DNA from 2 places in the Streptomyces sp. NPDC004284 genome. Region 2 is predicted to be linked to the other one. Evidence: riboswitches for the same ligand, from Rfam matches in the RefSeq annotation. Region 2 holds a riboswitch; the other holds the start of a gene.

Region 1 (15,046 bases), on a different contig from region 2:
GCCCTGCGCTTACAGCGGCGCCGGGGCTGGATCCGGATCGAGGTGCGCGATCCCTCGCGCGGACTGCCCTGTCTGATGCCGGTGCACGAGCTCGACATCAGCGGCCGCGGGATCTTCCTCGTCGACAAGCTCGCCGACCGCTGGGGCGTGGACCTGGCGCCGCGCGGCAAGACGACCTGGTTCGAGATGCGGGTCGCGGACCGCTCCTGACGACACCGGAACGCACGGAAGCCCCCGTGCGCCGTGGTGTGGCGCGTGGGGGCTTCCGTGTGGTGCGCCGTGGACGGGGGGGTGTATCCACGGCCGCTATGTCGACCTGGCCCGGGTCAATGGGGGTCGTGTCTCCGACTATGTCAGACGGGGGGCCTTGCCGCCAAAAGTCCCTAGTGGGGCAAGGTGGGTCAAAAGCGGACAGTTCAATAATGAATCGTTGGTGACGTGTAGCACTCGCCTTGTAAACAGTGAATGGCTATACGGTTCGCCGGGTGTTTCTGGGGTTCGTCCGCATGGTGGACGCCTGGTGCGCGGCGACAAACGTCCTGAATTGGCCTAATCGTGACCAATCGGGCGACATCCCTCTTAAATGGTCGCGTGAAGCCGACCGACCGCCGAGGAGCCCTCCGGACGGGCGCGGCCGCCGCCCTCGCGGGAGCCCTCGCCACCGCCTGCGGCACGGAACCCCGCCCCGCCCCCGCCGCCGCAGCCCGGCACCCCGCCCCCGCGCCCGTCGTCGCCCCGGCCCCCCGCCGCTTCCCCGGCCGGCCGGACGAGATCGCCCACGGGCCCCGCGACCGGCCCCGGGTCGCCCTCACCTTCCACGGCCAGGGCGACCCCGCCCTCGCCCGGCGGCTCCTCGCCCAGGCGGAGAAGGCCGGCGCCCGCGTCACCGTCCTCGCCGTCGGCGGCTGGCTCGACGAACACCCCGAGATGGCCCGCCGCGTCCTCGACGGCGGCCACGACCTCGGCAACCACACCCAGCGCCACATCGACATCAACGCCATGACCGAGGCCGAGGCCCTCGCCGAGATCCAGGCCTGCGCGGGACGGCTGCGCCGCCTCACCGGCTCCGTCGGCACCTGGTTCCGGCCCTCCCGCACCCAGCACGCCGCCCCGCACGTCCTGCGCGCCGCCCGGCGCGCCGGATACCCGCACGTCCTCTCGTACGACGTCGACTCCCTCGACTTCACCTCGCCCGGCGCGGCGGCCGTCGTCCGCAACGTCATAGGGCCCGTCCGCGCCGGATCCGTCGTCAGCCTGCACTTCGGCTACCCGGACACCGCCACCGCGCTGCCCCTCCTCCTCGCCGACCTCGACCGCCGCGGCCTGAGCGCGGTCACCACCACGGAGCTGCTGAGCTGATGGCACACCTCACCAAGAGGACCCGGATCCTCCTCGCCGCCGCCCTCCTCGCCGGACTCGCCGGCTGCGGCACCGCGAACCACTCCGAGGGCGCCGCCCCCGTGAAGAAGGCCGCCGCCGTGCCCAAGGCGGCCGCCGACCCCGCCGGACTGCCCGGCATGCCGCCCCTGCTCGACCCGCACGACGTCTACGCCGCCGACCGGCCGAACAGGCTCTCCCCGGTGGTGAAGAACTTCCCCTCCCGGGTCTACGTCCCCAACACCAACTCCAACACCGTCTCGGTCATCGACCCCGCGACCTACCAGGTCGTCGAGACCATCCCGGTCGGCGTCCAGCCCCAGCACGTCGTCCCCTCCTGGGACATGAAGACCCTCTGGGTCAACAACGACCGGGGCCACACCCTCACCCCCATCGACCCGGCCACCGGCATCGCCGGCAAGCCCGTCGAGGTCCACGACCCGTACAACCTGTACTTCACGCCGAACGGCAAGTACGCCATCGTGATGGCCTCGCTCGACCGCGAACTCGTCTTCCGCGACCCCCACACCATGGAGCGGAAGAAGACCGTCCCCGTCAGCTGCTACGGCGTCAACCACGCCGACTTCTCCGCCGACGGCCGCTACTTCATCGTCTCCTGCGAGTTCTCCGGCGAACTCCTCAAGGTCGACACCGAGAAGATGGAGGTGATCGGCCAGCAGAAACTGCCCTTCCAGGGCGCCATGCCGCAGGACGTGAAGATCTCCCCGGACGGGAAGACCTTCTACATCGCCGACATGATGGCCCACGGCATGTGGGTCCTGGACGGCGAGAAGTTCACCACCCCGACCCTGCTCGCCACCGGCAAGGGCTGCCACGGCCTCTACGTCGGCCGGGACTCGCGCGAGATGTACATCTCCAACCGCGGCGAGGGCTCGGTCTCCGTCTTCGACTTCCAGCAGAACAAGCTCACCAAGAAGTGGTGGCTCCCGGACGGCGGCTCCCCCGACATGGGAGGCGTCTCCGCCGACGGCAAGGTCCTGTGGCTCTCCGGGCGCTACGACTCCGAGGTCTACGCGATCGACACCACCACCGGCAAGCAACTCGCCCGCATCCCCGTCGGCAGCGGCCCGCACGGACTCGCGGTCTATCCGCAGCCGGGCCGCTACTCCCTCGGCCACACCGGCATCTTCCGGTAGCGGCCGGCCGGGCGTCTCCGGGCGGGGCTCAGCCGGCGACCAGGAGCGCCTCCGAGGCCACCGGGCGGTAGCCGGCCGCCTGGAAGACGCGGACGCTGCGGGCGTTGCCCGGGGACTGCTGGGCCCACACCACCTCGCCCGGGGCGAGGTGGCGGGCCGCCGTCGCCAGGGCCCGGCCCAGGCCCCGGTGGCGCACCTCCTCGTCCACCTCGATCGCCGCCTCCCAGCGGCCCGCGACGCCCCGGCCCAGGGCCAGGACGCCGCCGTCGGCCGCCCAGACCCGGACCTCGTCGCGGAACTTCAGGGCCCGCGCCACCCGGGGGTGCGTGGGGTCGTCGATCTCGCGGAGCTCCAGCGGGGGAGGGCCGGGCAGCGTGTCCGCCACCGTGAGCAGGTCGATCGTGTTCATGTGCCGGCCGGTGCGGGCCATCAGGGCGTACAGGAATCCCGGGTTCATGCTCGCCGCGAGCGGGTCGCTGGACGCGGCCGCCAGCTCGGCCCGCACCCACTCCGGGTCGGCGTCCGTGAAGACCACCGAGTGGGCGGTGAAGGCGAGCACTCCCGCGTCCCGGGGGTTCGGCTGCGGCACCACCGTGGTCGAACCGTCCGGGGGCGGGAACTCCCCGCGCGTCGCCGCCGCCAGTATCCGCGCCACCTCGTTGCTCATACCCCCATCATCCGGCACCGGGCGGCCAGCTAATCTGGCCCCCGTCAGACAAGCACCAAGAAGGGGCGGACGCAGTGGCGGACATCGAGTCGGCACGCACGGCATTCAACAGGTTCGACGTGGACGGCGACGGCTTCATCACCGCCGCGGAGTACAAGCACGTCATGGCGGAGCTGGGCGACTTCAACGTCACCGAGACGGTCGCCGAGGTGCTCATCAAGCAGCGCGACGACAACGGCGACGGCGTCCTGTCCTGGGACGAGTTCTGGGCGCACTACAGCAAGGCCTGAGCCTGACCTGCCGGCCCGGGCGGGCGGAGCGACACGGGTCGCCGCCTGTCCGGGCTTCGGCGTACCCCCAGACCTGACGCATTGGCCTAGACCTATTGTGCGGCTCTTTCGGTGACGGTACGTTCGTCCCCGGCTGCGCAGCCGGACGTACCGCAACGCAACGCACCACATCGCATCGTCACGCACTCCGCCGGGGCATCCCGGCGTTTTCAGGAGGCAATGCCATGTACCGCCGCACAGCAGCCGCACTCGCGACCGCCGTCACCGCAGGGGCACTCGCGCTCGGAGCCGCCGGAGCCGCGCAGGCCAATCCCGGTCCGGGCTACTACGCGAACAGCTCGTACTCCTCGTACGCCGACTGCCAGGCCGCGGGGAAGGCCGGCTACAGGATCTGGGGGCCGATCTTCACCTGCGAGCCCTTCAGCGCCGACCGCCAGGACATCATCGTCCTCTGGGTCCGGGCCTGACACGAAGCCGGCCGGCCCCGGGGATCCCGGGGCCGGCCGGCCGTGCGAGTGAACGGTTCAGCACTCGATGATGTTCACCGCGAGACCGCCGCGAGCGGTCTCCTTGTACTTGACGCTCATGTCGGCGCCCGTCTCCTTCATGGTCTTGATGACCTTGTCGAGGGAGACCAGGTGGCTGCCGTCGCCGCGCATCGACATCTTCGCCGCCGTGACGGCCTTGACCGCCGCCATGCCGTTCCGCTCGATGCAGGGGATCTGGACCAGGCCGCCGACCGGGTCGCAGGTCAGGCCGAGGTTGTGCTCCATGCCGATCTCGGCCGCGTTCTCCACCTGCCCCGGGGAGCCGCCGAGGACCTCGGCGAGGGCGCCCGCCGCCATCGAGCAGGCCGAGCCGACCTCGCCCTGGCAGCCGACCTCGGCGCCGGAGATCGAGGCGTTCTCCTTGAAGAGCATGCCGACCGCGCCGGCCGCGAGGAGGAAGCGGACGATGCCGTCCTCGTCCGCGCCCGGGACGAAGTTCATGTAGTAGTGCAGGACCGCCGGGATGATGCCGGCCGCGCCGTTCGTCGGGGCGGTGACCACCCGGCCGCCCGCCGCGTTCTCCTCGTTCACGGCCATCGCGTAGAGGGTGATCCACTCCATCGCGTGCGCGGCCGGGTCGCCCTCGGAGCGCAGCTTGCGGGCCGAGGTCGCGGCGCGGCGGCGGACCTTCAGGCCGCCCGGCAGGATGCCCTCGCGGGACATGCCGCGCGAGACGCAGGACTGCATGACCCGCCAGATCTCCAGGAGGCCCTCGCGGATCTCCTCCTCGGTGCGCCAGGCCTTCTCGTTCTCCAGCATCAGGGAGGAGATCGACAGGCCGGTCTCCTTGGTGAGGCGGAGCAGCTCGTCGCCGGTGCGGAAGGGGTACTTCAGGGCGGTGTCGTCCGGGATGATCGGGTTCTCGCCGGCCACCGCGTCCTCGTCGACGACGAAGCCGCCGCCGACGGAGTAGTACGTCTTCTCCAGGACGAGCCCGCCCTCCGCGTCGTACGCGAAGACGGTCATGCCGTTGGCGTGGTACGGGAGCGCCTTGCGGCGGTGCAGGATCAGGTCGTCGTCGAAGGAGAACGGGATCTCGTGCGCGCCGAGCAGGTTGATCTTCCCGCTCGCCTTGATCCGCTCGAACTCGTCGTCGGCGGTCTCCACGTTCACCGTGCGCGGCGAGTTGCCCTCCAGGCCGAGGAGGACGGCCTTCGGGGTGCCGTGGCCGTGGCCCGTCGCGCCGAGGGAGCCGTACAGCTCGGCCCGTATCTTCGCCGTGTGGGCGAGCAGGCCCTCGTTCTTCAGCCGGCGGGCGAACATCCGGGCCGCCCTCATGGGGCCCACCGTGTGGGAGCTCGACGGACCGATGCCGATCGAGAACAGGTCGAAGACCGAGATGGCCACGGAAGGACTCCTTGTGGGGGCTAGACGCCGTTGTCTGCCGGGGTGGAGCAGAGAAGCGCGGAGAAGGGGCTGAGCATGGGCCGGGGCACCGCGCTCACTGTCCAGTGTGCGGGGTGCCCCGGAGATTCCGTACGAACAAAAGGGTACGAAATTACTTCAGGCCGGGGTACAGCGGGTGCTTGTCCGCGAGAGCGGTCACCCGGGCCTTGAGGGCGGCGGCCTTGTCGGCGTCGAAGCCCGGCTTGAGGGTCTCGGCGATGACGTCGGCGACCTCGGCGAAGTCCTCGGCCTGGAAGCCGCGGGTCGCGAGGGCCGGCGTGCCGATGCGCAGACCGGAGGTGACCATCGGCGGGCGCGGGTCGTTCGGAACGGCGTTCCGGTTGACCGTGATGCCGACCTCGTGGAGACGGTCCTCGGCCTGCTGGCCGTCGAGCTCGGAGTCGCGCAGGTCCACCAGGACCAGGTGCACGTCCGTGCCGCCGGACAGGACGGAGACGCCGTGGGCGGTGACGTCGTCCTGGACCAGGCGCTCGGCGAGCGCGCGGGCGCCGTCGAGGGTGCGCTGCTGGCGCTCCTTGAACTCCTCCGAGGCCGCGACCTTGAAGGAGACGGCCTTGGCCGCGATCACGTGCTCCAGCGGGCCGCCCTGGAAACCGGGGAAGACCGAGGAGTTCAGCTTCTTGGCGAACTCCTTCTTCGCCAGGATGATGCCGCCGCGCGGGCCGCCGAGCGTCTTGTGCGTGGTGGAGGTCACCACGTCCGCGTACGCGACCGGGTTCGGGTGCAGACCGGCGGCGACCAGGCCCGCGAAGTGGGCCATGTCGACCCACAGGTAGGCCTCGACCTCGTCGGCGATCCGGCGGAACTCGGCGAAGTCCAGCTGGCGCGGGTAGGCGGACCAGCCCGCGATGATCACCTTGGGGCGGTGCTCCTTGGCGAGGCGCTCGACCTCGGCCATGTCGACCAGACCGGCCTCGTCCACGTGGTACGCGACCACGTTGAACTGCTTGCCGGAGAAGTTCAGGCGCATGCCGTGGGTGAGGTGGCCGCCGTGGGCCAGGTCCAGACCCAGGATCGTGTCGCCCGGCTGGGCGATCGCGAACAGCGCGGCCTGGTTGGCGGAGGCGCCGGAGTGCGGCTGCACGTTGGCGTACTCGGCGCCGAACAGGTCCTTGATCCGGTCGATCGCGATCTGCTCGGCCACGTCGACGTGCTCGCAGCCGCCGTAGTAGCGGCGGCCCGGGTAGCCCTCGGCGTACTTGTTGGTGAGGACGGAGCCCTGGGCCTCCATGACCGCGACCGGAGCGAAGTTCTCCGAGGCGATCATCTCGAGGGTGGACTGCTGACGAAGGAGCTCGGCGTCGACGGCGGCGGCGACGTCGGGGTCCAGCTCGTGGAGGGGAGTGTTCAGAAGCGACATGAATCGATCCCTAGGGGGTCTCAGTTCCCGGCGGTGAGCTCGGTGTACTGGTCGATGGAGAGCAGGTCCTTCGGCTCCTCGCTGATCCGGACCTTGAACAGCCAGCCACCCTCGAACGGAGCGGAGTTCACCAGGGACGGGTCGTCCACGACGTCCTGGTTGGCCTCGACGACCTCACCGGTGACGGGGGAGTACAGGTCGCTGACGGACTTGGTCGACTCCAGCTCGCCACAGGTCTCGCCCTCGGTGACGGTCTCGCCGACCTCGGGGAGCTGGGCGTAGACGACGTCACCGAGCGCGTTGGCCGCGAACTCCGTGATGCCGACCGTCGCGACGCCGTCCTCGACGGCCGACAGCCACTCGTGCTCCTTGGTGTAGCTCAGCTGCTGGGGGTTGCTCATGACCTGATTCTCCTGGATCGGGGGAGTGCTGATGAACGTGGGTCTTGCGGGGTGAGACGAAGAGTGAGACGACTTCGTCACTTCTGGCGCTTGTAGAAGGGCAGCGCCACGACCTCGTAGGGCTCGTGGGTGCCGCGGATGTCCACACCGACGCCCTCGGTCCCGGGCGTGGCGTGGGCCGCGTCCACGTACGCCATCGCGATCGGCTTTCCGAGGGTCGGGGACGGGGCGCCGGAGGTGACCTCGCCGATGACCACGCCGTCCTTGACGACGGAGAAGCCGGCGCGCGGGACGCGGCGGCCCTCGGCGATCAGGCCGACGAGCTTGCGCGGCGGGGCGGTCTCGGCGCGCTCGGCGGCCTTCTCCAGCGCCTCGCGGCCGACGAAGCGGCCCTCGTTGGCGGTCTTCTCGAACTTCACGACGCGGCCCAGGCCGGCGTCGAAGGGGGTGAGGGCGGTGGTCAGCTCGTGGCCGTACAGCGGCATGCCCGCCTCCAGGCGGAGCGTGTCGCGGCAGGACAGGCCGCAGGGGATCAGGCCGACGCCCTCGCCCGCCTCGGTCAGGGCCTTCCAGACGCCCTCGGCGTGCTCGGGCTTCAGGAACAGCTCGAAGCCGTCCTCGCCGGTGTAGCCGGTACGGGCGATCAGCGCGGGGACGCCGGCGACCGTGCCGGGCAGGCCGGCGTAGTACTTCAGGCCGTCCAGGTCGGCGTCGGTGAGCGACTTCAGGATGCCGGGGGACTCCGGGCCCTGGACGGCGATCAGGGCGTACGCGTCGCGGTCGTCGCGGACCTCGGCGTCGAAGCCCTCGGAGCGGGCGATCAGGGCGTCGAGGACGACCTGGGCGTTGGAGGCGTTGGCGACGACCATGTACTCCGTCTCGCCGAGGCGGTAGACGATCAGGTCGTCGAGGATGCCGCCGTCCTCCTGGCAGATCATCGTGTAGCGGGCGCGGCCGTTGCCCACGGTGGAGATGTTGCCGACGAGGGCGTGGTCCAGGAGCTCCACGGCCTGCGGGCCGGTGACGGTGATCTCGCCCATGTGGGAGAGGTCGAAGAGGCCGGCCTGGTTGCGGACGGCGTTGTGCTCGTCGCGCTCGCTGCCGTACCGCAGCGGCATGTCCCAGCCGGCGAAGTCGGTCATGGTCGCGCCCAGCGAACGATGCAGGGCATCGAGGGCGGTCAGACGGGGGGCAGTGCTCATGGGGTGGCTCCCGGGTCCCAAGGGCGTGATCGGTGACGAAAACACATGACGGGCGAGGACGTCCTCCCCATCTGTCATGGAACCTGAGAGGTTCACCGAGAGCATCTCGGCACCGGGCGAGCGGCGCCGGAAGGTCGGCTTGCACCTTGGGTGGGGACACGGCGACGTGTCCCGCTTTTCAGATCTGCCTCATCCACGCGGTACGGGGCCTGAGAGATTCAAGGGAGGGTCTTGCTCCTTCGGCGCCCGGACGCGCTCGGCGGTCCGGAACTCTCCCGCGCGGATTCGAGCGGCCGGTATGCGGTTGTGCGGCGACTGTGCGCGCCTGGCGCGCACATCATTGCACGCGGTGTCGGCGGGGCAAATCGCTTGTGTCGCATTACCGATTCTTTACACTTCGTGGGCAAGGGTCTCCTGAGGTCTCCTGAGACCCGGCCAGGGGGAGAGCGATGAGGATCCAGCACACCGGCGCATACGCGACGAGTACCGGCATACCGTCCCAGCGGGCCCGCGCCCGCAGCCGCCGCCGCGGCCGCCTCCTGCGGGACCTGCGCGAGCGCGGCGGCCGCGGCCCCCGCGCCCTCACCTTCGCCGCGGGCGACCTCGTCGTCGTCTCCGGGCTGCCCGGCAGCGGCAAGTCCACCCTGCTGAAGCGCGTCGCCGAAGGAGGCGGCATCGACTCCCAGGACGCCCGCGAGCGCTGGGAGGCCCGCATGCCCCGCCTCCTGCCGTACGCCGTCTACCGCCCCCTCGTCCGGATCGCGCACTACGCCGGACTGCGCCGTGCCCTGCGCTCCGGCGCGAGCGTCGTCGTCCACGACTGCGGCACCCAGTCCTGGGTGCGGGCCTGGCTCGCCCGCGAGGCCGGACGCCGGGGCCGCGCCCTGCACCTGGTCCTCCTCGACGTCACCCCGGACACCGCGCGGGCCGGCCAGGACGCCCGGGGCCGGGGCGTCTCCGCGTACGCCTTCGGACGCCACCGGCGGTCCGTCGGCCGGCTCCTGCGGGCCGCCGAGTCCGGCAGCCTGCCGCACGGCTGCGCCTCGGTCACCCTCCTCGACCGGGACGCCGCCGACTCCCTGCGCAGGATCGGCTTCCGGGAGGCGGCCTGAGGGGAGACGGCCCGAGGGCGCGACCGGCGGGGTGTGTCCCGTTTCCGTCCCGGGACGCCCGTACCCTTCCTTTCGGGCCACGGCGGCGCCGGTGCGGCATTAGGGTGCTGCCGGGCGGCCGGTGGCGGCAGGCCGTGCGAGAAGGGGAAACGGGACCGTGGACGTGACGTGGCCGGGCAACGAGCTCGAAGAGGTCCTCGCCGCCTCACTCGGCAACCCCGAGGCGGGCGGACGCCTGGTCGAGGTGCTCGGCCGCAGCCAGGTCTGGGTGCCCCTGCCCAACGGCGGCGGCCCCGACAGCCCCGACCTGGACCTCCCCACCATCGAGCTCGACGGCGCGGCCTTCGTCCCCGTCTTCAGCTCCGAGCAGCAGTTCCTCGCCTGCGTCGGCACCCACATGTCCTTCACGGTCGCCCCCGCCCGTGACTTCGCCCGCGGCCTGCCCCCGCAGCTCGGCATCGCGGTGAACCCCGGCGGTGCGGTCGGCGTCCCGCTGCCGCCGCCCGCCGTCGCCGAGCTCTGCCGCGTCGGCCGGACCCCGCTCGACGGCCCCGCCAGCGGCGGCCGCGTCCGGCTCTTCGAGCCCGACTGGCAGGACGACCCGGTCGACTTCCTCGCCGCCGCCTCCGCCGAGTTCGAGGCCACCGGGGTCGTCACCACCGCCCGCCGCGCCCTCGCCAGCGTCGAGGGCACCGAACCGGCCCTCTTCATCGGCGTCCAGCTGGGCGGCTGGGACGGCGTCGACCGGAACGCGCCCCTGGACGCCCTCGGCCGCGCCCTCGGCCGCGTCGAGGTCGCCTGGCCCGTCAACCTCATCCTGCTCGACATGGCGCAGGACCCGGTCGGCGACTGGATGCTGGAGCGGGTGCGCCCCTTCTACCAGAGCGTCGGCGCCTGAGCGGCCCCCTGTTTAAGCTGAACTGACTCGGTGGACGGAAGAGGGGCGGGACCCAGGGTGAGCGCGTCGGGCACGGCAGCGGCCGGACAGGTCGAGCACAGACTGGGCCAGGTGGCACCCGGACGCTACGACGCGTACGAGCAGTTGCTGCACGCCCTCGCCGACGGCGAGCTCCACATGCTGCTCTGGCAGGGCGCCCCCGGCGCGCCCGACGCCCAGTACGGGAACATGGAGGTCGACGGCTTCGGCTACGCGCCCTGCGTCACCTCCGTCCAGGAGCTCTCCGCCTCCGGCTGGAACCGCGCCCACGAGCTCGTCACCGGCCGTGAGATCGCCCGCGCCCTCTACCCCGACCGCTGGGGCGTCTGGCTCAATCCGCACGCCCCCGGCGGCGGCGTCGGCATCCCCTGGCCCGACCTGCGCCGGATCGCCACCGGTCTGGACCGGATGCCCGCCGGGCCGCTGCGGGTCACCGAGCCCGCCCTGGAGATGCCGCAGTTCTACGCCCTGCTCACGCAGAACGCGCACCGCACCCCGGCCGTCCGGTCGCTGCGCCGCGGCTGGGTGCAGCCCGCGCTCGGCTCCCCGTACCTCGTCATCGGTCTCGACCTGTACGACACCTCCGCGGCGGCCGTCGACACGGTCCGCTCGATGATGCGCCAGTCGATCGGCTCCGTCCCCGACGGACTGCCCGTCTCCACGGTCGCGCTCTCCGACGCGTACGACCCGGTGGCGCTCTGGCTGCGGGCGAACGCGCGCCCCTTCTACGACCGCGAGGCGCACGCCGGACGCGGTTCCGCATCCGCGCCGGGCTACGGATACCCGCCACCGGCTCCGTCCGGATACTGAGACGTCCCTCCTGTCCCACTTGTCGGCAAAGGCCTCCGGAGTCCGCTCCGGAGGCCTTCGTTCACCCCAATTCCATAGGGCAAGGCACCAGTTGAGCGGCATGTCCGATTGCGCACAAGAGAGCCCCAGTTGGTCCGCTCAGGTGATCACGACGTCCGGATAACGGAAGTCGCAGCACCGCATCACGTTTGAGCAAACATTCACCTTCAGGTCTGGCGGGTGATCGCAAGCGCATTGAAGACTCCCCGGAACACCGGGCGTTCTGTTCCTTTCGAACGGATGCCCAGCAGGTTGTTCCACCGAGCCGCTACCCGCGGCGGGCAAGGGCCGGCTATCCGCGGCCGAGAGGGGTCCTCACCACGATGACGGCACCACTGCACGAGACGAGTGCGGGCGAGGCGACCGCCACCGTCGACGGCGCGCCCGACGCTCCCGGCACTCCGGACAAGTCCGGCGCGGCCGGCAAGGCGATCGAGGGGCGCTCTCCCTGGAAGATCGCCTGGACCCGCCTCAAGCGCGACAAGCTGGCCCTCGCGGGCGCCTTCGTCGTCATCTTCCTGATCCTCGTCGCGATCTTCGCGCCGGTCATCGTGGGCCTCCTCGGCCACCCGCCGGACGAGTTCCACGAGGACCAGATCGACCCGCTGTTCGGCACGCCGATCGGGTCCTGGGGCGGCATCAACGGCGACTTCCTCCTCGGCGTCGAGCCCGTCAACGGCCGCGACGTCTTCAGCCGGATCGTCTACGGCGCCCGGATCTCGCTGCTCGTCGCCTTCCTGGCGGCGGTCTTCGCGGTCTTCCTCGGCACCGTCCTCGGCATCATCGCGGGCTACTTCGGCGGCTGGATCGACGCGGCCCTCAGCCGGGTCATGGACGTCATGCTCGCCTTCCCGCAGCTGCTCTTCACGATCGCCCTGGTCTCGGTGCTGCCCAACTCGCTCCTGGGACTCGACGGTTCGGGGGTGCGCATCGCCGCCCTCGTCCTGGTGATCGGCTTCTTCGGCTGGCCGTACGTGGGACGCATCGTCCGCGGCCAGACCCTCAGCCTGCGCAACCGCGAGTACGTCGAGGCCGCCCAGAGCCTGGGAGCCGGCCGCTTCTACATCCTGCGCCGCGAACTGCTGCCCAACCTGATCGCCCCGATCACGGTCTACGCGACCCTCATGATCCCCACCAACATCCTGACCGAAGCGGCGCTCAGCTTCCTCGGCGCGGGTGTGAAGCCTCCCACCGCTTCCTGGGGCCAGATGCTGTCGACGGCCATCACCACCTACGAGTCGGACCCCCTGTTCATGGTGATCCCCGGCCTCGCGATCTTCATCACCGTTCTGGCGTTCAACCTCTTCGGTGACGGCGTGCGTGACGCGCTCGACCCGAAGGGCTCCCGCTGACCGTTCGCCGACGACACGCAAGACCCGCCCCTGCCGCTGGCGACAGGAGGCCCATCCCCAATCGGCGGACCGCCGTAACGGCCGCCACTATCCCGGAGGTTGCTGGACCCATGCTGAAAAGCTCTCAGCGCAGAATCGCCGCGGGCGCGCTGCTTGCGGCGGCCACGATGGTCGTCACCACCGCCTGTGGCGGCGGCGCGGACAAGGATGGCGGCAAGGGCAGCGCGGGTGCGCCCGGCTTCAACGCCGGCGTGAACAAGGTCGCCAACGCCTCCGACAAGAAGGGCGGCGAGCTGAAGTTCATCGGCTCGCAGGAGGCCGACAGCTGGGACCCGCAGCGCGGTTACTACGGCTTCGTGTGGGACTTCGCCCGCTACTACACGCGCCAGCTCGTCACCTTCAAGGCCGAGCCGGGCACCGCCTCCACCGAGCTGGTCCCCGACCTCGCCACCGACGCCGGCAAGGTCTCGGCCGACGGCCTCACCTACACCTTCACGCTGAAGGACGGGATCACCTGGGAGGACGGCAAGCCGATCACCTCCAAGGACATCAAGTACGGCATCGAGCGCATCTGGGCCCAGGACGTCATCTCCGGCGGTCCGATCTACCTCCAGCAGGTCCTCGACCCCAAGGGCGAGTACAAGGGTCCGTACAAGGACACCTCCGCGGACAAGCTCGGTCTGAAGGCGATCGAGACGCCGGACGACAAGACCATCATCTTCAAGCTGCCGGTCGCCAACGGTGACTTCCTGCAGATGCTGGCCATGCCGGCCGCCTCCCCGGTCCGCCAGGACAAGGACACCAAGGCCAAGTACGGCCTGAAGCCCTTCTCCTCCGGCCCGTACAAGTGGCAGTCGTACACGCCGAACAAGTCGATGAAGCTCGTCCGCAACGACAAGTGGGACGCCAAGTCCGACACCGTCCGCAAGGCGCTCCCGGACAGCATCAGCGTCACGTTCACCACGAACGCCGACGACATGGACAACCGTCTGGTCGAGGGCGAGTACGACCTCGACCTCAACGCGACGGGTGTCGGCGCCGCCGCCCGCCAGAAGGTGCTCCAGCAGCACAAGGGCAACGTCGACAACCCGCAGACGGGCTTCATCCGCTACGCGGTCTTCCCGCAGACGGTGATCCCCAACATCGAGTGCCGCAAGGCGATCATCTACGCCGCCGACTCGAAGTCCCTCCAGACCGCCCGCGGTGGCCCGCAGGCCGGTGGCGACATCGCCCCCAACATGCTGCCCCCGGGCATCAAGGGCGCCGACCCGCAGGCCGACCCGTACGGCAAGCTCGCCGGCGCCCCGGACCTGGCCAAGGCCAAGGACGCGCTGAAGAAGTGCGGCAAGCCGAACGGCTTCAAGACCACGATCGCGGTCCGCAACAACAAGAAGATCGAGATCGCGACCGCCGAGTCCCTCCAGCAGTCGCTGAAGGCCGTCGGCATCGACGCCCAGATCGACCAGTTCGACGGCGCCCAGACCTCCGGCATCATCGGTTCGCCGAAGGTGGTCAAGGAAAAGGGCTACGGCATCATCATCATGGGCTGGGGCGCCGACTTCCCGACCGGTCAGGGCTTCCTCCAGCCGCTGGTCGACGGCCGCTTCATCCTCCAGAGCGGTAACAACAACTTCTCCGAGCTGAACGACAAGGCCATCAACGGCCTGTTCGACCAGGCGCTGAAGGAGACCGACCCGGCCAAGGCCGGCGAGCTCTACAAGCAGATCAACACGAAGGTGTCGGAGGCCGCGGTCTACCTGCCCTTCACCAACGAGAAGAACATCATCTGGCGCAGCTCCCGGCTGACCAACGTCTACACGGCGGACGCCTACAACGGCCGCTACGACTACGCGTCGCTCGGCGTCGTCAAGTAATCCGACCCGCTTCACCGGCGCACCACCCGCCGCCAGGTCCGAAGGGCAGGTGATGGCCGCCCCGGCGGCCGGGGAATCCGACCGGATTCCCCGGCCGCCGACCGGCCGACCGCATGCTTGCATACATATTCCGACGGCTCTTCTCAGTCGTCGTGATGCTGCTCGTCGTCACGCTCGTGACGCTCAGCATCTTCTTCCTCATCCCCAAGCTGACCGGCAGCGATCCTGCCGCGATGTTCGTCGGCAAGCAGGCGGATCCGGCTTCCATCGAGGCCATCCGGCAGAAGCTGGGCCTGGACGAGCCGATCCTGGTGCAGTTCTGGCACTTCGTCTCCGGCATCTTCGTCGGCCGGGACTACACCGGCGGCGGCGACACCATCCACTGCGCCGCGCCCTGCTTCGGCTACTCGTTCCGTACGGAGCAGGACGTCTGGAGCATGCTGGTCGACGCCTTCCCGGTGACCCTGTCCATGGTCCTCGGCGCCGCCGTGCTGTGGCTGATCCTCGGCGTCT
Region 2 (15,046 bases):
CTTCTTCGAGGGACCGTACGTCTCCGCCACGGAACGGGCCCTGCTCCAGGCCGAGGCCCTGCCCGCCACCTACCAACCGCGGCTGCTCTCCGTGCCGGAGCTCTACATGCTGACCCTGTGGCTGCACGCCGGCCCGGAGGCGGACGGCACCCCCGCCGCCCCGGCCGCGGCCGATCTGATGGTGCCCCTGGCCCCCGCACCCCCGGGGATCGCGGCCCATCTCCCGTACCAGGTCGCCGAACTCCTGCCCGTGCTCAGCACACGACTCGCGCCGCCGCCCCTCCTGGGCTCGCCGGCGTCCGCCTGATCCACCGCACACGCGCCACCGCCCCGTGACCCGGCCGGGTCACGGGGCGCACTCCTGTCCGAGCCGTGCTTCCGAACGTCCCGCCCGAACGCCCCTCCCGTACGGACTAGCCCGCTGGGACCACCCCGAACCACCCGAAGAGACGGTGCAGTTGACCTGAACCGCCCCTGCGGGTGATGCGTCTTCCCAGGAGAGGACGAGCTGTCGCGAAATACCTGCGGAAGACCGTCCGTGGGGCAAGACTGGGACCGGAACCGAACCGACCGACGGGGGCGGCCATGAGCGCACAGAGCCGCAGGACATCCACCACGACGCAGCGAAAGAACCCACCCATGTGCCAGCACCAGCCTGCCTGTCCCACCGCCGACTCCCCCGACAGGGAGGCGGCCCGCCTGATGGCACACCACCCGGAGCAGGGCTGGAGCCTGCTGTGCAACGGCGTCCTGCTCTTCGAGGACACCGGTGAACTGCTGCCGGACGGGCAGATCATCGCCCCGCACCGGCCGCTGACGGCGGGACAGGTGACGACCGCCGCCTGACGGCGGCAGGACACCGTACGAGGGAAACGCCGAGGGCCGGCCCGGAGGAGATCCTCCGAACCGGCCCTCGGCGCGTGCTCAGTTGTCGTACTCGTCCAGCGGCGGGCAGGAGCAGACCAGGTTCCGGTCGCCGAAGGCACCGTCGATGCGGCGCACCGGCGGCCAGTACTTGTCGGCGGCCGAGACACCGGCCGGGAAGACCGCCTCTTCACGGGTGTACGGGTGGTTCCACTCGCCGCCCAGCGCGGCCGCGGTGTGCGGGGCGTTGTGCAGCGGGTTGTCGTCACCGGGCCACTCGCCGGAGGCGACCTTCTCGATCTCGCCGCGGATCGCGATCATCGTGTCGCAGAAGCGGTCGAGCTCGGTGATGTCCTCGGACTCGGTGGGCTCGATCATCAGCGTGCCGGCCACCGGGAAGGACATCGTCGGCGCGTGGAAGCCGTAGTCGATGAGGCGCTTCGCGATGTCGTCGACCGTGACGCCCGTCTCCTTCGAGAGCGGACGCAGGTCCACGATGCACTCGTGGGCGACCAGACCGGCCGGGCCGGTGTAGAGGACCGGGAAGTGCGGCTCCAGGCGCTTGGCGATGTAGTTCGCCGCGAGCACGGCGACCTGCGTGGCGCGCTTGAGGCCCTCGCCGCCCATGAGGCGCACGTACGACCAGGAGATCGGCAGGATGCCGGCGGAGCCCCAGGGGGCGGCCGAGATCGGGCCGACGCCGGTCTCCGGGCCCGCGGTGGGCTGGAGCGGGTGGTTCGGCAGGTACGGGGCGAGGTGGGCGCGGACGCCGACCGGGCCGACGCCGGGGCCACCGCCGCCGTGCGGGATGCAGAAGGTCTTGTGCAGGTTCAGGTGCGAGACGTCGCCGCCGAAGTGACCCGGCTTGGCCAGACCGACCAGCGCGTTGAGGTTGGCACCGTCGACGTACACCTGACCGCCGGCCTCGTGGACCTCGGCGCAGATGTCGGCGACGTGCTCCTCGAACACACCGTGCGTGGACGGGTAGGTGATCATCAGGACGGCGAGCTCGTCGCGGTACTGCTCGATCTTGGCGCGCAGGTCGACGACGTCGACCTCGCCGTCGTCGGCGGTCTTGACGACGACGACCTTCATGCCGGCCATGACCGCGGAGGCGGCGTTGGTGCCGTGCGCGGAGGACGGGATGAGGCAGATGGTGCGCTGCTCGTCGCCGTTGGCGCGGTGGTAGGCGCGGACGGCGAGGAGACCGGCCAGCTCGCCCTGGGAACCGGCGTTGGGCTGGATGGACACCTTGTCGTAACCGGTGACCTCGGCGAGGCGCTCCTCCAGCTCGTTGATGAGCGTGAGGTATCCGGCGGCCTGCTCGACCGGCGCGAACGGGTGGATCTGCCCGAACTCGGGCCAGGTCACCGGCTCCATCTCGGTGGTCGCGTTCAGCTTCATGGTGCAGGAGCCGAGCGGGATCATGCCGCGGTCGAGCGCGTAGTCGCGGTCCGCGAGCTTGCGCAGGTAGCGCAGCATCGAGGTCTCGGAGCGGTGCGCGTGGAAGACCGGGTGGGTCAGGTACGCGTCGGAGCGCAGCAGACCGGCCGGGAGGGTGTCCTCGGTGGCGGCGTCCAGGGCCTCGATGTCGGCGGTGACGCCGAAGGCGCCCCAGACGGCGGCGAGCTGCGCGCGCCCGGTGGTCTCGTCGCAGGAGATCGAGACGAGGTCGGCGTCGACGCGGTGGAGGTTCACCCCGGCCTCGCGGGCGGCGGCGACGACCTCGTCGGCCTTGCCGGGCACGCGGACGGTGAGGGTGTCGAAGTACGAGCCGTGCACGACCTCGACGCCACCGGCGGTGAGACCCGCGGCCAGGATGGCGGCGTAGCGGTGCGTACGCTGCGCGATCTGCTTCAGACCGTCGGGGCCGTGGTAGACGGCGTACATGCCGGCCATGACGGCGAGCAGCACCTGAGCGGTACAGATGTTGCTGGTGGCCTTCTCGCGGCGGATGTGCTGCTCGCGGGTCTGCAGGGCCAGGCGGTAGGCGCGGTTGCCGTCGGCGTCGACGGACACGCCCACGAGGCGGCCGGGCAGGGAGCGGGCGTGCTTGTCCTGGACGGCCATGTAGCCGGCGTGCGGACCGCCGAAGCCCATGGGGACACCGAAGCGCTGCGTCGTGCCGACGGCGATGTCGGCGCCCAGCTCGCCGGGCGAGGTGAGCAGGGTGAGCGCGAGGAGGTCGGCGGCGACGGTGACGATCGCGCCGAGCTCGTGGGCGGCGTCGATCAGCGGCTTGATGTCGCGGACGGCACCGGAGGCGCCCGGGTACTGGAGGAGCACGCCGAAGACGCCGCGCTCGGCGACCTCGGCGGGGATGCCCTCGCTCAGGTCGGCGACGACGACCTCGACACCGGTCGGCTCGGCGCGGGTCTCGATGACGGCGATGGTCTGCGGCAGGGCGTCGGCGTCGATGAGGAAGACGCCGTTCTTGACCTTGCCGACGCGGCGGGAGAGCGCCATGGCCTCGGCGGCGGCGGTGCCCTCGTCCAGGAGGGAGGCGCCGGAGGTGGGCAGACCGGTCAGGTCGGCGACCATGGTCTGGAAGTTGAGCAGGGCCTCCAGGCGGCCCTGGGAGATCTCCGGCTGGTACGGCGTGTAGGCCGTGTACCAGGCGGGGTTCTCCATGACGTTGCGGAGGATCACCGGCGGGGTGAAGGTCCCGTAGTAGCCGAGACCGATCATCGGGGCGAGGACCTGGTTGCGGTCGGCGAGCGTGCGCAGCTCGGCGAGGACCTCGGCCTCGGTGCGCGCGGCCGGCAGGCCCAGCGCCTCGGCGTTCTTGATGACGTCCGGCACCGCGGCGGCCGTGAGCTCGTCGAGCGAGCCGTAACCGACCTGGGCGAGCATCTTGGCCCGCGCCTCGGCGTCGGGGCCGATGTGCCGCTGCTCGAACGGGATGCCCTGTTCGAGCTCGGAGAGCGGAGTGCGGTTGGCGGTCATGTACGGAGGCCTCCTGGTCGTCACGACCTGCGAGGGGCACCACGGCGCGGGTACCCGGACGGCCTCCCCCTCTGTCATCTCAACCTGAGAGTTTCACCGGCACGCCTCGCGGCCCGCCGGCTTTCACCGTCGGTGAGAGCGCGATGCCGTCGGACATCCGCTCTGCTTTCCAGAGTGACCTCGTCCGCGCGGTACAGGGGCCTGAGAGATTCCGGGGAGGATTTGCTCCTTCGGCGCCCACCGGAAGGTTTCTCCGGGGGACTCTCCCGCACGGGGTCGACAGCCACAACCAGCCTACCAGCGAGGTTGCGGCTCCCATCGCTCAAGTGGCCGACATCCCAGATGTGCACTTTCGTAGGGGTGTAGAGCAGTTGCGACCAGTTGGAGGGACCGTGCAGACCGATATCGATCCGCGCAGCCTGATCGGCCGCAAGGCGTTCGACCGGAACGGGCACAAGATCGGAACCGTGGACGAGGTGTACCTGGACGACGCGACCGGCATCCCCGAATGGGCCGCGGTCCGCACGGGCCTGTTCAGCCGGGACGCCTTCGTCCCCCTGGAGCCGAGCGCCCTGCTCGACGACGGCCTCCACATCCCGTACGAGCGGGCCCTCATCAAGGACGCCCCCGACTTCGGGGTGGGCCGCCACCTCTCCCCCGAGCAGGAACTCCAGCTGTACCGCCACTACAGCCTCGCCCTGCCTCCCCCGCCCACGGACGCCCCGGACACCGACTTCGGCCGCCTGGCGGGCCAGGACGGCGCCTGAGGACCCGCCCCGAGGACGGACCCACCCGCGCGACGGTGCGGGTGGGCACCGTCACGCCGCCTCGTCCCCCCGCACCAGCGGCAACGGCTCCGCCGGTTCGAGGTCCGGGTCGTCCACGGAGAAGGTCCGCACCCGCCCCGGCCCGGACCAGGGGTCCTCGAACCGGACCGTGACCCGCCCGACCCCGCTCCCCTGCACCCACCCGGCCCCGTGCACCGCGTGCCGCACGTCGTGCCCGGGCGCCCACACCCGCTCGGCGCTCTCCGCCGCGGGGGGAGGCGCCTCCTCCACCTCCGAGGGCGCGATCTCCTCCGCGGGCCGCTCCGAGGCCCCCGCCTCCGCCTGGGCGAACAGATCCTCCTGCGTGTAGTCCGCGAGCCCCGTCACCCCCACTCCCAGCAGCCGCACGCCCCCGGTCGTGTCCACCGCCTCCAGGAGCCGCCCCGCCGCCTCCCGTACGACCCCCGGGTCGTCCGTCGGCCCCCGCAGCGTCTCGGACCGGGTGAGCGTCGAGAAGTCGTACCGCCGCACCTTGAGGACGATGGTCCGCCCGGAGTGCCCCGAGGACCGCAGCCGCGCGACGCACCGCTCCGCGAGCCGTTCGACCTCGACCCGGATCCGCACCCGGTCGTGGAGGTCCACGTCGAAGGTGTCCTCGACCGAAACGGACTTGGTCTCCCGCTCGGCCACCACGGGCCGGTCGTCGTACCCCTGGGCCATCCGGTGCAGCGAGGCCCCGTGCGCCCGTCCCAGGAGCCGTACGAGCTCGTCCTCGCCCGCCTCCACGAGGTCGGCGACGGTGCTCATGCCGGCCCGGCGCAGGTGCTCCCCGGTGGCCGGCCCGACCCCGGGCAGGATCCGTACCGACCGCGGCCCGAGCAGCTCCCGCTCCGTCCCGGGCGCGATGACGACGAGCCCGTTCGGCTTGGCCTCCTCGGAGGCGATCTTCGCGATCATCTTGGACCCGGCGAGCCCCACGGACCCGGTGAGTCCGGTCGTCGCGAGGATGTCGGCCCGCAGCCGCTCCCCCGCCGCCCGCGCGCTCGCGCCGTCGTCGGCGACGCCGCCGGCTTCGAGGTCGACGAAGGCCTCGTCGAGGCTGAGGGGCTCCACGAGCGGCGAGAGCCGCCGGAGCAGCTCCATGACCTGCTCGCTGATCGAGCGGTAGAAGGCGAAGCGCGGCACGAGATAGGCCGCGTTCGGCGCGAGCCGACGCGCCTGGCCCATCGGCATGGCCGAGTGCACCCCGAAGCGGCGGGCTTCGTAGGAGGCGGTGGCGACCACGCCCCGGGGCCCGAGGCCGCCGACGACCACGGGCTTCCCGCGCAGGCTGGGCTTCGACGCCTGCTCGGCGGAGGCGAAGAAGGCATCCATGTCGAGATGCAGGATCGTGGGCGCGGCTCTCACACGTCCGATGCTGCCTCACGCCACTGACAACGCCCCCACGGAACACCCGGGCGGATCCGGCCCGCCCGGGCCCCTCGGCGCGCTCACACCGCCTTGTCGCGCCGCCTGCGTGCCAGCTCGTCGCCCGGGTTGTGCCGGACCAGCGTCTCGCCGGTGTCGACCCGCTCCCCGTGGAGCTGCGAGAGCGCCGCCTCGACGTCGCGCCAGACGACCCCGACGGCGATGCCGAAGACGCCCTGCCCGCCCTGGAGGAGGTCGACGACCTCGTCGGGCGAGGAGCACTCGTACACCGTGGCCCCGTCGCTCATGAGCGTCATCCGCTCCAGGTCCCGGAAGCCCCGGGCGCGCAGGTGCTGCACCGCGGCCCGGATGTTCTGGAGGGCCACCCCGGTGTCGAGGAAACGCTTGACGATCTTCAGTACGACGACGTCGCGGAAGCTGTAGAGCCGCTGCGTCCCCGACCCGTACGCGGGCCGCACGCTCGGCTCCACGAGCCCGGTGCGCGCCCAGTAGTCCAGCTGGCGATAGGTGATCCCGGCGGCCGCGCAGGCCGTCGGCCCGCGATAGCCGATCACCGCGTCGGCGACGCCGTTGTCCGTCCCGAAGTCGCCCACACTGCCGTGAAGCGGATACGGACCGCTCTCCCCGGACACGCGTCCGAGCGAGCTCCCTGCCGTACCGTCCGCGCTGCTCATCACGCCGACCCTCCGTCCTTGACCTGCCCACACGAAGGTAGGCAGTCACCCGGGGTGCGTCAACGATCGCCACACTCGGCACGCCGAGTGATAATCACCCTGAGAGTGGTTTCGCGTGTCCCTCTCCGGGGAAAGGCTACTCGAATGCTCTGACGGCACCCCGCGAACGGCCTCCGGCCGCACCGCTCCGTCTCACTGACTGCTGCTGCCGAAGTCCTCCGGTGAGATCTGGTCGAGGAACTCGCGGAACTTCTCCACCTCGTCCTCCTGCTCGTCCGGAATCGCGATACCGGCGTCGTCCAGCACACCGTCGCTGCCGAAGATCGGCGTCCCGGTCCGCAGGGCCAGCGCTATCGCGTCCGACGGCCGCGCGCTCACCTCGACGCCGCTGGCGAAGACCAGCTCGGCGTAGAAGACCCCGTCGCGCAGATCCGTGATGCGGACCTCGGTGAGCTCCTGTCCCACGGCCTCCAGCACGTCCTTGAACAGGTCGTGCGTCAGCGGCCGCGGCGGGGCCATCCCCTGCTGGGCGAAGGCGATCGCGGTCGCCTCACCCGGTCCGATCCAGATGGGGAGGTACCGATCGCCTCCCACTTCACGCAGGAGCACGATCGGCTGGTTGGAGGGCATTTCCACCCGGACACCCACAACGTCGAGCTCGTTCACACAGCAACCCTAGGACGTGCCCGACCGGTTTGGATAGTCGGGCCCCCCGAGCGACCCCTACCGGGCCCTCCCCGGGGCCCCTTCCCGGATCACTGGAGCCGGATCCCCAGCGCGGCCTGGACGAGTGCCGCGTGCAGCCGCACCGACTGTGCGGCGAGCTCCTGCGCGGTGGCCTCCGCATGGGCCCTGGTCTGCGGGTTGCGGTGTCGGCGCAGCGGCGCGACCACCTGCTCGATCAGCCCGGCCTCCCGGTCGGCGGCCGCCTTGACGGCCCGCAGATGCCGGGGTTCCAGACCGAATCGCCCCAGATCCGCGACGAGTCGCGCGACGGTGACGGCCTCGGCGTCGTAGCCGCCGCCCTCCGCCTCGGCGATCAGACCGTACGACTCCCACTCGGCGAGCTCGGTCTCGGTCACCTCGGCGGCGGCGATCAGTTCGGCCCGGCCGAGCCGCGCGACGGTCGGCGCGTCCGCCTCGTCCTGCTCCCAGGGTCCTTCGAGCAGGTCCCGCCGGCGCCCGGGCGCCGGAAGCTTGATCTGCTCGCCCCGCTCAAGGGCGTCGAGGTGCTCGCGGATGACCTTCAGCGGAAGGTAGTGGTCCCGCTGCATCCGCAGGATGCGGGCGAGCCGCTCCACGTCCTGCGGGCTGAACTTCCGGTATCCGGAGGCCGTCCGCCGGGGCTCGACCAGCCCCTCGGCCTCCAGGAACCGGATCTTGGAGATCGTCACTTCGGGAAATTCGTCGCGCAGCTGGCTCAGCACCGTGCCGATGCTGACCAGCCGGTCGCCCGCGGTGGCGGTGCCGGATCCGGCACCGCCCGTCGGTGTTCGCAGCATGGACCTTCCCTGAAGGGGCTTCCCCGAGGCGTCACACGCCTCGCTGGCTCGAGTAGAAGACCAGCCGGTACTTGCCGATCTGCACCTCGTCGCCGTTGGACAGAACGACCGAGTCGATCGGCTCACGGTTGACGTACGTGCCGTTGAGGCTGCCGACGTCAGCGACAGTGAAGCTGCCGTCCTGCCCCCGCCGGAACTCGACATGCCGCCGGGAGACCGTGAAGTCGTCCAGGAAGATGTCGCTCTGCGGGTGACGGCCGGCCGTCGTCAGCTCGCCGTCGAGCAGGAAGCGGCTGCCCGAGTTCGGCCCCCGGCGCACCACGAGGAGCGCGGAGCCCAGCGGCAGCGCCTCCACGGCGGCCAGCGCCTCGGGAGACAGCGACGGAAGGGCGGTCTGACCGGTGACCTCCGCGTCGTACGCCTCAAGCCCCGAGATGGAGATCGTCGACGTCGTCTCCGACGCGCGCTCGGGAGCGATCCCGCCCCGCAGCGGCGTACCGCAGTGGGAGCAGAAGCGGCTGTCGGCGGTGTTGCGGTGACCGCACCTCGTGCACACCGGCATGGACGCATCCTCCTGCCGCGGCTGCCCCGCGGAGGTCTGTGTCGCGTACGGATCGGGCGTAAACCCTCCACCCGTACCTGAGGTTGATGGTTCCCCGAAACCTATGCGGGCGGCCCCGGCGGGGTCAACAGAAGACGCGCCCGGCGTGCCCGAAATGTCACCGCCCCGGCCGGCGACCTCGTCACGGAAGAGGGGGCGCTCGCCGCCCTGCTCCTCGCTCTGGGCGTGGCGCGACGCGGCGTGCTTGGCGCTGCCGCCGTCCTCGCGTCCGCTCTTGCCGAACAACTTCGCAAAAAAACTCACGGGCGATTCCCCTTGACCGAAACAGACCCGCCCGTGGGGCAGGACGAACCGAAATCCTTCACACCTGCCGACCCGGACACCTTCACAACGTCCGTATCCTCCGGACAGTTTCCACCACGCACCACCATTGTGGTACGCCGACCCCCCGCAACGTCATGCCCTTGTCGCGGGACCCCCTCGCCCTCCTCTCACTGGGAGGACGACTGAGCGTAGTCAGGCCGCTTCGCGGGTCGCAAGGCGTCGACGACGATCTTCGCCGCCCGCTCCACCGTGGCCGTGGCCTGCTCCTTCTCCAGGGTCTGCACGACACCGCCGGGGATGTTGAGCGCGGGCTCGAGATCCTCCGGCTTGCCGATGACCTTGAAGACGTACGGAGCGGTCACCTTCGTTCCATCAATCCGCATGTCATCACCGCTACCGGTGAAATAACTGTCCGCGACCACCCGGACACCGTTCACCTGGATCGCCTCTGCGCCCGCCGCGCGCAGCTCCTGGATGGCGTCGAGCAGCATGTCCGACTCGACCGCCCCGGTGGGATCCCCGACGGTGAGGGTGATGCCCGGCCCCTCGGCCGCGACGGAACCGGCCAGGATGCCGAGCTGCCGCTCCTTCTCCTGGGTCTGCTTGCGCGCCTCCTCGGCCTGGTCCGAGCTGGACTCCAGCTCGGAACGCTGCTTCTCCAGGCGGGCCTTCTCGTCCTCCAGGCGCTGGGTGCGGTCGTCGAGTTCGTCGAGGATCCGCACGAGGTCCTCCTGCCGGGCCCCGCGCAGCGCGCTGTTCTCGCTCGTCGAGGAGACCTGGATGGCCAGGCCCAGACCGAGCACGAACAGCAGCAGCGCGACGACGAGTTGGGCCCGGGTCACCCGCGGCGGCCACAGGGCCGCGACGAGCCTCCGCCGCCCACTCGGCTCGGCGACGGCCGGAGCCGAGGACACGACGGGCGCCTCGGGCACCCGTACCTCCTCGGGCTCGGCGACCTCGGGCTCGGCGATCTCCGGCCTCACGACCGCAGGCTTCGCAGCCTCGGGCTCGGCGACTTCAGCCTTGGCGGCTTCGGTCTTGGTCACCTCGGCGGACCCGGACTCACTGCCCCCGACCTGCTCCGGGCTCTCCGGCTTCACCGGGCTCTCGGAGTCCTGCGGATTCTCGGGATTCTGCGGATTCTGCGGGTTCTCGGGATTCTGCGGGTTCTCACTCATCGGCCTCACGCCCGGAAGACGTGACGCCGGATGGCGGCCGCGTTGGAGAAGATGCGGATGCCGAGCACGACGACCACACCGGTCGACAGCTGCGCGCCCACGCCCAGCTTGTCGCCGAGGAAGACGATCAGCGCGGCCACGACCACGTTGGACAGGAAGGAGACCACGAAGACCTTGTCGACGAAGATCCCGTCGAGCATGGCCCGCAGGCCGCCGAAGACCGCGTCGAGGGCGGCGACCACGGCGATCGGAAGATAGGGCTCGACCACCGCCGGAACCTCGGGGCGGACCAACAGTCCGACCACGACTCCGACGATCAGGCCCAGTACGGCGATCACGATGTGCCCTTCCCTGTGTCGGCCGTGGCCCGACCGGAGGGCGTCGCCGCCCCGGCCCCCCTCGGCTCTGCGGTACGTACGGCCAGGCTCGGCGCGGCCGGCAGGCGTACGTCGCCCTCGGCCGAGATCCTGCTCCTGATCCCGAAGTTCTCCACCAGCACGTGCAGGTACTGCCCGTCCGCACTGTCCTGGAACGCGGTGCTCAGCCGCTGTCCGTCCCCGATCGCGAGGACGGTGTAGGGCGGCACCAGCGGCTTGTTGTCGACCAGTATCGCGTCACCGGCGGCGCGGATCGCGGACAGCGATGTCAGCCGCTGACCGTTGATCGCGACGGCCTCGGCGCCCGACTCCCACAGCCCGTTGATCACCCGCTGCATGTCCCGGTCGCGGACCCGGCCCGTGTCGGAGAAGCCGCTGCTCTCCCGCGGCCCGCCGCCCCCGGTGTCGGTGCCCTTGGCGTCGTCGACGACGAGCTTCACACCGGGACCGTGCACGGGCGTCGCGCCGGAGAGCAGCGCCACGAGCTCGGCCTGGTCGCCGCCGTGCTGCTGGAGGGCCTGTCGCTGGCGGTCCCCGACCTCGGTCCGGATCCGCTCGACGTCCGTCTCCAGCCGGTCGGCGGTCGACGTCTCCTTGTCGATCCGGTCGATCAGGTCCTGCCGCTCCTTGGCGACGACCGGCGCGGCGACCCGCGCCTCGGCCGCACCGACGGTCACGACGACGGCGGCGAGCAGAAGCCCGGCGGCGACGCCCAGCTTGGCCCGCAGGTTACGGGGCAGCCCGCCGCCCTCGGCCGCGCGCCGCGCAGTCGCCTCGGCATAGCCGTCGTCGAGCGCGTGGTCGATCACGTTGTTCAGCAGCGACATCGAGGCGTCCGGACGCGGCGGCGGTGATCCGGTGCTCCGAACGGGGGGCTGCTGCGACATGCCGCACATCGTCGCACGTCGTACGGCCTACCGCCGAATGGCCCCTCCTTACGGACGGGAGGCACCCCTCGGGCGCCTCCCGTCCCAGCCGGCCCGGACCGTCAGCGACCTGCGCTGTCGACCACTTCGGCCCACTCGTCGAGCAGGGCCTGCGCGGAGGCGTCGTCGGGGCCCTCCGCCCACAGATGGGTGACGGCCTCGGCGGGGTCGGGCAGCACCATCACCCACCGCCCGTCGGCCTCGACCACCCGGACTCCGTCGGTGGTGTCCACGAAGCGGCTGCCCGCCGCCTCCACCACCCGACGCATGACGAGCCCCTTCACGGCCCACGGCGTCGCGATGTCCTTCTTCAGGACGTGCGCCCGCGGGATCCGGGCGTCGATCTGGCTGAGCGTGAGCTGTGTCCGCGCCACGAGCCCGATCAGCCGCACGAAGGCGGCGGCCCCGTCGAAGACGCTGCTGAACTCGGGCACGATGAACCCGCCGCGCCCGTCACCGCCGAAGATCGTCGACTCCTCGCGTCCGACCCTCGTGAGGTCGTCGGGCGAGGTGGTCGTCCATTCGACCTGGGTGCCGTGGTACGCGGCGACCTGCTCGGCGATGCGTGTCGTGGTGACGGGCAGCGCCACCCGCCCGGAGCGCCGCTCGGCCGCCACCAGGTCGAGCATCACCAGGAGCGCCCGGTCGTCCTCGATGATCCGCCCCCGCTCGTCCACGAGCGAGAGCCGCTCGCCGACGGGGTCGAACCGCACGCCGAACGCGGCCCGCGCCGAGGCCACGATCTCCCCGAGCCGTACGAGCCCGGCCCGCCGGCTCTCGGCCGACTCGGTGGGACGGGACTCGTCGAGCCCGGGGTTGATGGTCAGCGAGTCGACCTGGAGCCGCCCGAGCAGGCTGGGCAGGACGAGCCCGGCGCTGCCGTTGGAGGCGTCCACGACGACCTTCAGCCCCGCCTCGGCGATCCCTGTGGTGTCGACGTTCCGCAGCAGCGACCCGGTGTACGAGTCGAAGACGCTGGCGGGGAAGGAGAGGTCGCCGATCTCACCGGGGAAGGCCCGCCGGTACTCCTGGCGCGCGAACACCCGGTCGAGTTTCCGCTGCCCGCCCTGCGAGAGGTCGGCCCCACGTTCGTCGAAGAACATGATGTCGACGGAGTCCGGCACACCGGGCGAGGTCCGCACCATGATCCCGCCGGCGCTTCCGCGTGCGGTCTGCTGCCGCGCCACGGGCAGCGGGACGTTCTCCAGGTCCCGTACGTCGATGGCGCTGGCCTGGAGCGCGGAGATCACCGCCCGTTTCAGCGCCCGGGCGCCCCGGGAGTGATCACGCGCGGTGGTGACGGTCGCCCCCTTCTTCAGGGTCGTCGCGTACGCCCCCGCCAGCCGTACGGCCAGCTCGGGGGTGATCTCCACGTTCAGGATGCCGGAGACCCCGCGCGCCCCGAAGAGATGGGCCTGCCCCCGGGACTCCCAGATGACCGAGGTGTTGACGAAGGCACCGGCCTCGATCGTCTTGAAGGGGTAGACGCGCACGTTCCCCTGCACGATCGATTCTTCCCCGACGAGGCACTCGTCCCCGATGACGGCTCCGTCCTCGATCCGGGCGGCCCGCATGATGTCGGTGTTCTTCCCGATCACGCAGCCCCGCAGATTGCTCTGCTGCCCGATGTAGACGTTGTCGTGGACGACGGCCTTGTGCAGGAAGGCACCGCTCTTCACGACCACGTTCGAGCCGATGACGGTGTGCTCACGGATCTCGGCGCCGGCCTCGACCTTGGCGTAGTCCCCGATGTAGAGCGGTCCGCGCAGCTCCGCCTCGGGGTGCACCTCGGCGCCCTCGGCGACCCACACCCCGGGCGAGATCTCGAAGCCGTCGATGTCGACCTGGACCTTGCCCTCCAGGACGTCCGCCTGGGCCTTCACATAGCTCTCGTGGGTGCCGACGTCCTCCCAGTAGCCCTCGGCGACATAGCCGAAGATCGGCTTGCCCTCCTTCATGAGCTGCGGGAAGACATCGCCCGACCAGTCGACCGGCACGTCCGCTTCGACGTAGTCGAAGACCTCGGGCTCCATCACGTAGATGCCCGTGTTCACGGTGTCCGAGAAGACCTGCCCCCAGGTGGGTTTCTCCAGGAAGCGCTCGACCTTGCCCTCTTCGTCGACGATCGTGATCCCGAATTCCAGCGGATTGGGCACCCGGGTCAGACAGACCGTGACGAGGGCGCCCTTCTCCTTGTGGAAGGCGATGAGATCGGAGAGGTCGAAATCGGTGAGTGCATCCCCCGAGATGACGAGAAAAGCGTCGTCCTTCAACGCTTCCTCGGCGTTCTTCACACTTCCCGCTGTACCGAGTGGCTTTTCCTCGTTGGCATACGTGAGCTCCATCCCGAGCTCTTCTCCGTCGCCGAAGTAGTTCCTGACGAGAGAGGCGAGAAACTGCACGGTGACGACGGTCTCGTTGAGACCGTGCCTCTTGAGCAGTCGTAGGACGTGCTCCATGATCGGCCGGTTCACCACCGGCAGCAGAGGCTTGGGCATGCTCGAGGTCATGGGGCGAAGGCGGGTTCCTTCGCCACCGGCCATCACGACGGCCTTCATGTCGGAAGCGTCCTCCTTGAAGAGACGACGGTCCTGCCGACTTCACCTGTCCGTTCAGGGGCCCTCGGACGTCCTCGTTGTTGCCGGCGACGCTGCTCGACACAGGACAGACGGGCTCAATCGGCCGCGGTATCCGCCTTCACGAGTCGACGGACCTGGACCACGTAGAGGATCCCTGCCCACCAATAGAGAGTTGTACCCCATCCGGCGAAGGCCCACCCGAAAACTTCAGCGAGTGACGAGAGCCAGCCCGTTCCGTCACTGAGAAGCAGCAACGGGAACGCGTACATCAGGTTGAAAGTCGCAGCTTTCCCGAGGAAGTTCACCTGCGGCGGCGGGTACCCGTGCCGGCGGAGGATTCCCACCATCACGAGCAACATCAACTCGCGGGCGAAAAGGGCGGCGGTCAGCCAGATCGGCAGGATCTCGCGCCAGGTCAGCCCGATGAGCGTGGAGACGATGTAGAGCCGGTCTGCGGCGGGGTCGAGGAGCCGGCCGAGGCTGCTGATCTGGTTCCAGCGCCGTGCCAGTTTGCCGTCGAGATAGTCGCTGACGCCACTGAGCATCAGCACGAGCAGGGCCCAGCCATCGCTGTTGGGGCCGCCGAACACGGGCCGGAGGATCAGCCACAGGAAGAGCGGCACCCCCACGAGGCGAGCCATGCTCAGAATATTGGGGATGGTGAGGACCCGGTCGGTCTGAACGCGAGTCTCCTGGACCTCCACCCGGGGGCCTCCTGCTGGGAACGTACGGACGATGCCCCCCGACCTTACCCTCAGCCACCACGCCCAGACGCACAGGGTCCCCTACGACTCCGGAACGCAAAAATGCCTCAACCCCCGGACAAAGTCCGGGGGTTGAGGCTAAAAATTGTTCGGCGGCGTCCTACTCTCCCACAGGGTCCCCCCTGCAGTACCATCGGCGCTGAAAGGCTTAGCTT

The links. Region 2 has a riboswitch for glycine ahead of gcvP (aminomethyl-transferring glycine dehydrogenase). Riboswitches for the same ligand answer to the same signal wherever they lie in the genome.
Region 1: it holds a riboswitch for glycine, as region 2 does, so the genes downstream of both, gcvT (glycine cleavage system aminomethyltransferase GcvT) here and gcvP (aminomethyl-transferring glycine dehydrogenase) in region 2, are expected to answer to the same signal.

What each region holds. Positions count from the first base shown of each region.
Region 1 is NZ_JBIAMJ010000001.1:853,392-868,437, forward strand. It holds gene ACFYUS_RS03930 (ATP-binding protein) at 1-210, shown strand, start outside; gene ACFYUS_RS03935 (polysaccharide deacetylase family protein) at 592-1,359, shown strand; gene ACFYUS_RS03940 (YncE family protein) at 1,359-2,534, shown strand; gene ACFYUS_RS03945 (GNAT family N-acetyltransferase) at 2,563-3,201, opposite strand; gene ACFYUS_RS03950 (EF-hand domain-containing protein) at 3,276-3,491, shown strand; gene ACFYUS_RS03955 (hypothetical protein) at 3,716-3,958, shown strand; gene ACFYUS_RS03960 (L-serine ammonia-lyase) at 4,016-5,386, opposite strand; gene glyA (serine hydroxymethyltransferase) at 5,538-6,806, opposite strand; gene gcvH (glycine cleavage system protein GcvH) at 6,827-7,207, opposite strand; gene gcvT (glycine cleavage system aminomethyltransferase GcvT) at 7,285-8,409, opposite strand; glycine riboswitch at 8,598-8,697, opposite strand; gene ACFYUS_RS03980 (AAA family ATPase) at 8,859-9,521, shown strand; gene ACFYUS_RS03985 (enhanced serine sensitivity protein SseB) at 9,679-10,419, shown strand; gene ACFYUS_RS03990 (enhanced serine sensitivity protein SseB C-terminal domain-containing protein) at 10,477-11,268, shown strand; gene ACFYUS_RS03995 (ABC transporter permease) at 11,631-12,659, shown strand; gene ACFYUS_RS04000 (ABC transporter substrate-binding protein) at 12,770-14,533, shown strand; gene ACFYUS_RS04005 (ABC transporter permease) at 14,647-15,046, shown strand, end outside.
Region 2 is NZ_JBIAMJ010000004.1:25-15,070, reverse strand. It holds gene ACFYUS_RS12350 (hypothetical protein) at 1-307, shown strand, start outside; gene ACFYUS_RS12345 (DUF5999 family protein) at 640-846, shown strand; gene gcvP (aminomethyl-transferring glycine dehydrogenase) at 925-3,810, opposite strand; glycine riboswitch at 3,990-4,089, opposite strand; gene ACFYUS_RS12335 (PRC-barrel domain-containing protein) at 4,203-4,577, shown strand; gene ACFYUS_RS12330 (DNA polymerase IV) at 4,629-5,984, opposite strand; gene ACFYUS_RS12325 (MerR family transcriptional regulator) at 6,068-6,679, opposite strand; gene ACFYUS_RS12320 (bifunctional nuclease family protein) at 6,872-7,345, opposite strand; gene ACFYUS_RS12315 (MerR family transcriptional regulator) at 7,435-8,181, opposite strand; gene ACFYUS_RS12310 (FHA domain-containing protein) at 8,213-9,154, opposite strand; gene ACFYUS_RS12305 (DUF881 domain-containing protein) at 9,235-10,254, opposite strand; gene ACFYUS_RS12300 (small basic family protein) at 10,251-10,583, opposite strand; gene ACFYUS_RS12295 (DUF881 domain-containing protein) at 10,580-11,509, opposite strand; gene ACFYUS_RS12290 (sugar phosphate nucleotidyltransferase) at 11,611-14,106, opposite strand; gene ACFYUS_RS12285 (CDP-alcohol phosphatidyltransferase family protein) at 14,223-14,831, opposite strand; partial or broken rRNA gene rrf (5S ribosomal RNA) at 14,979-15,046, opposite strand, start outside.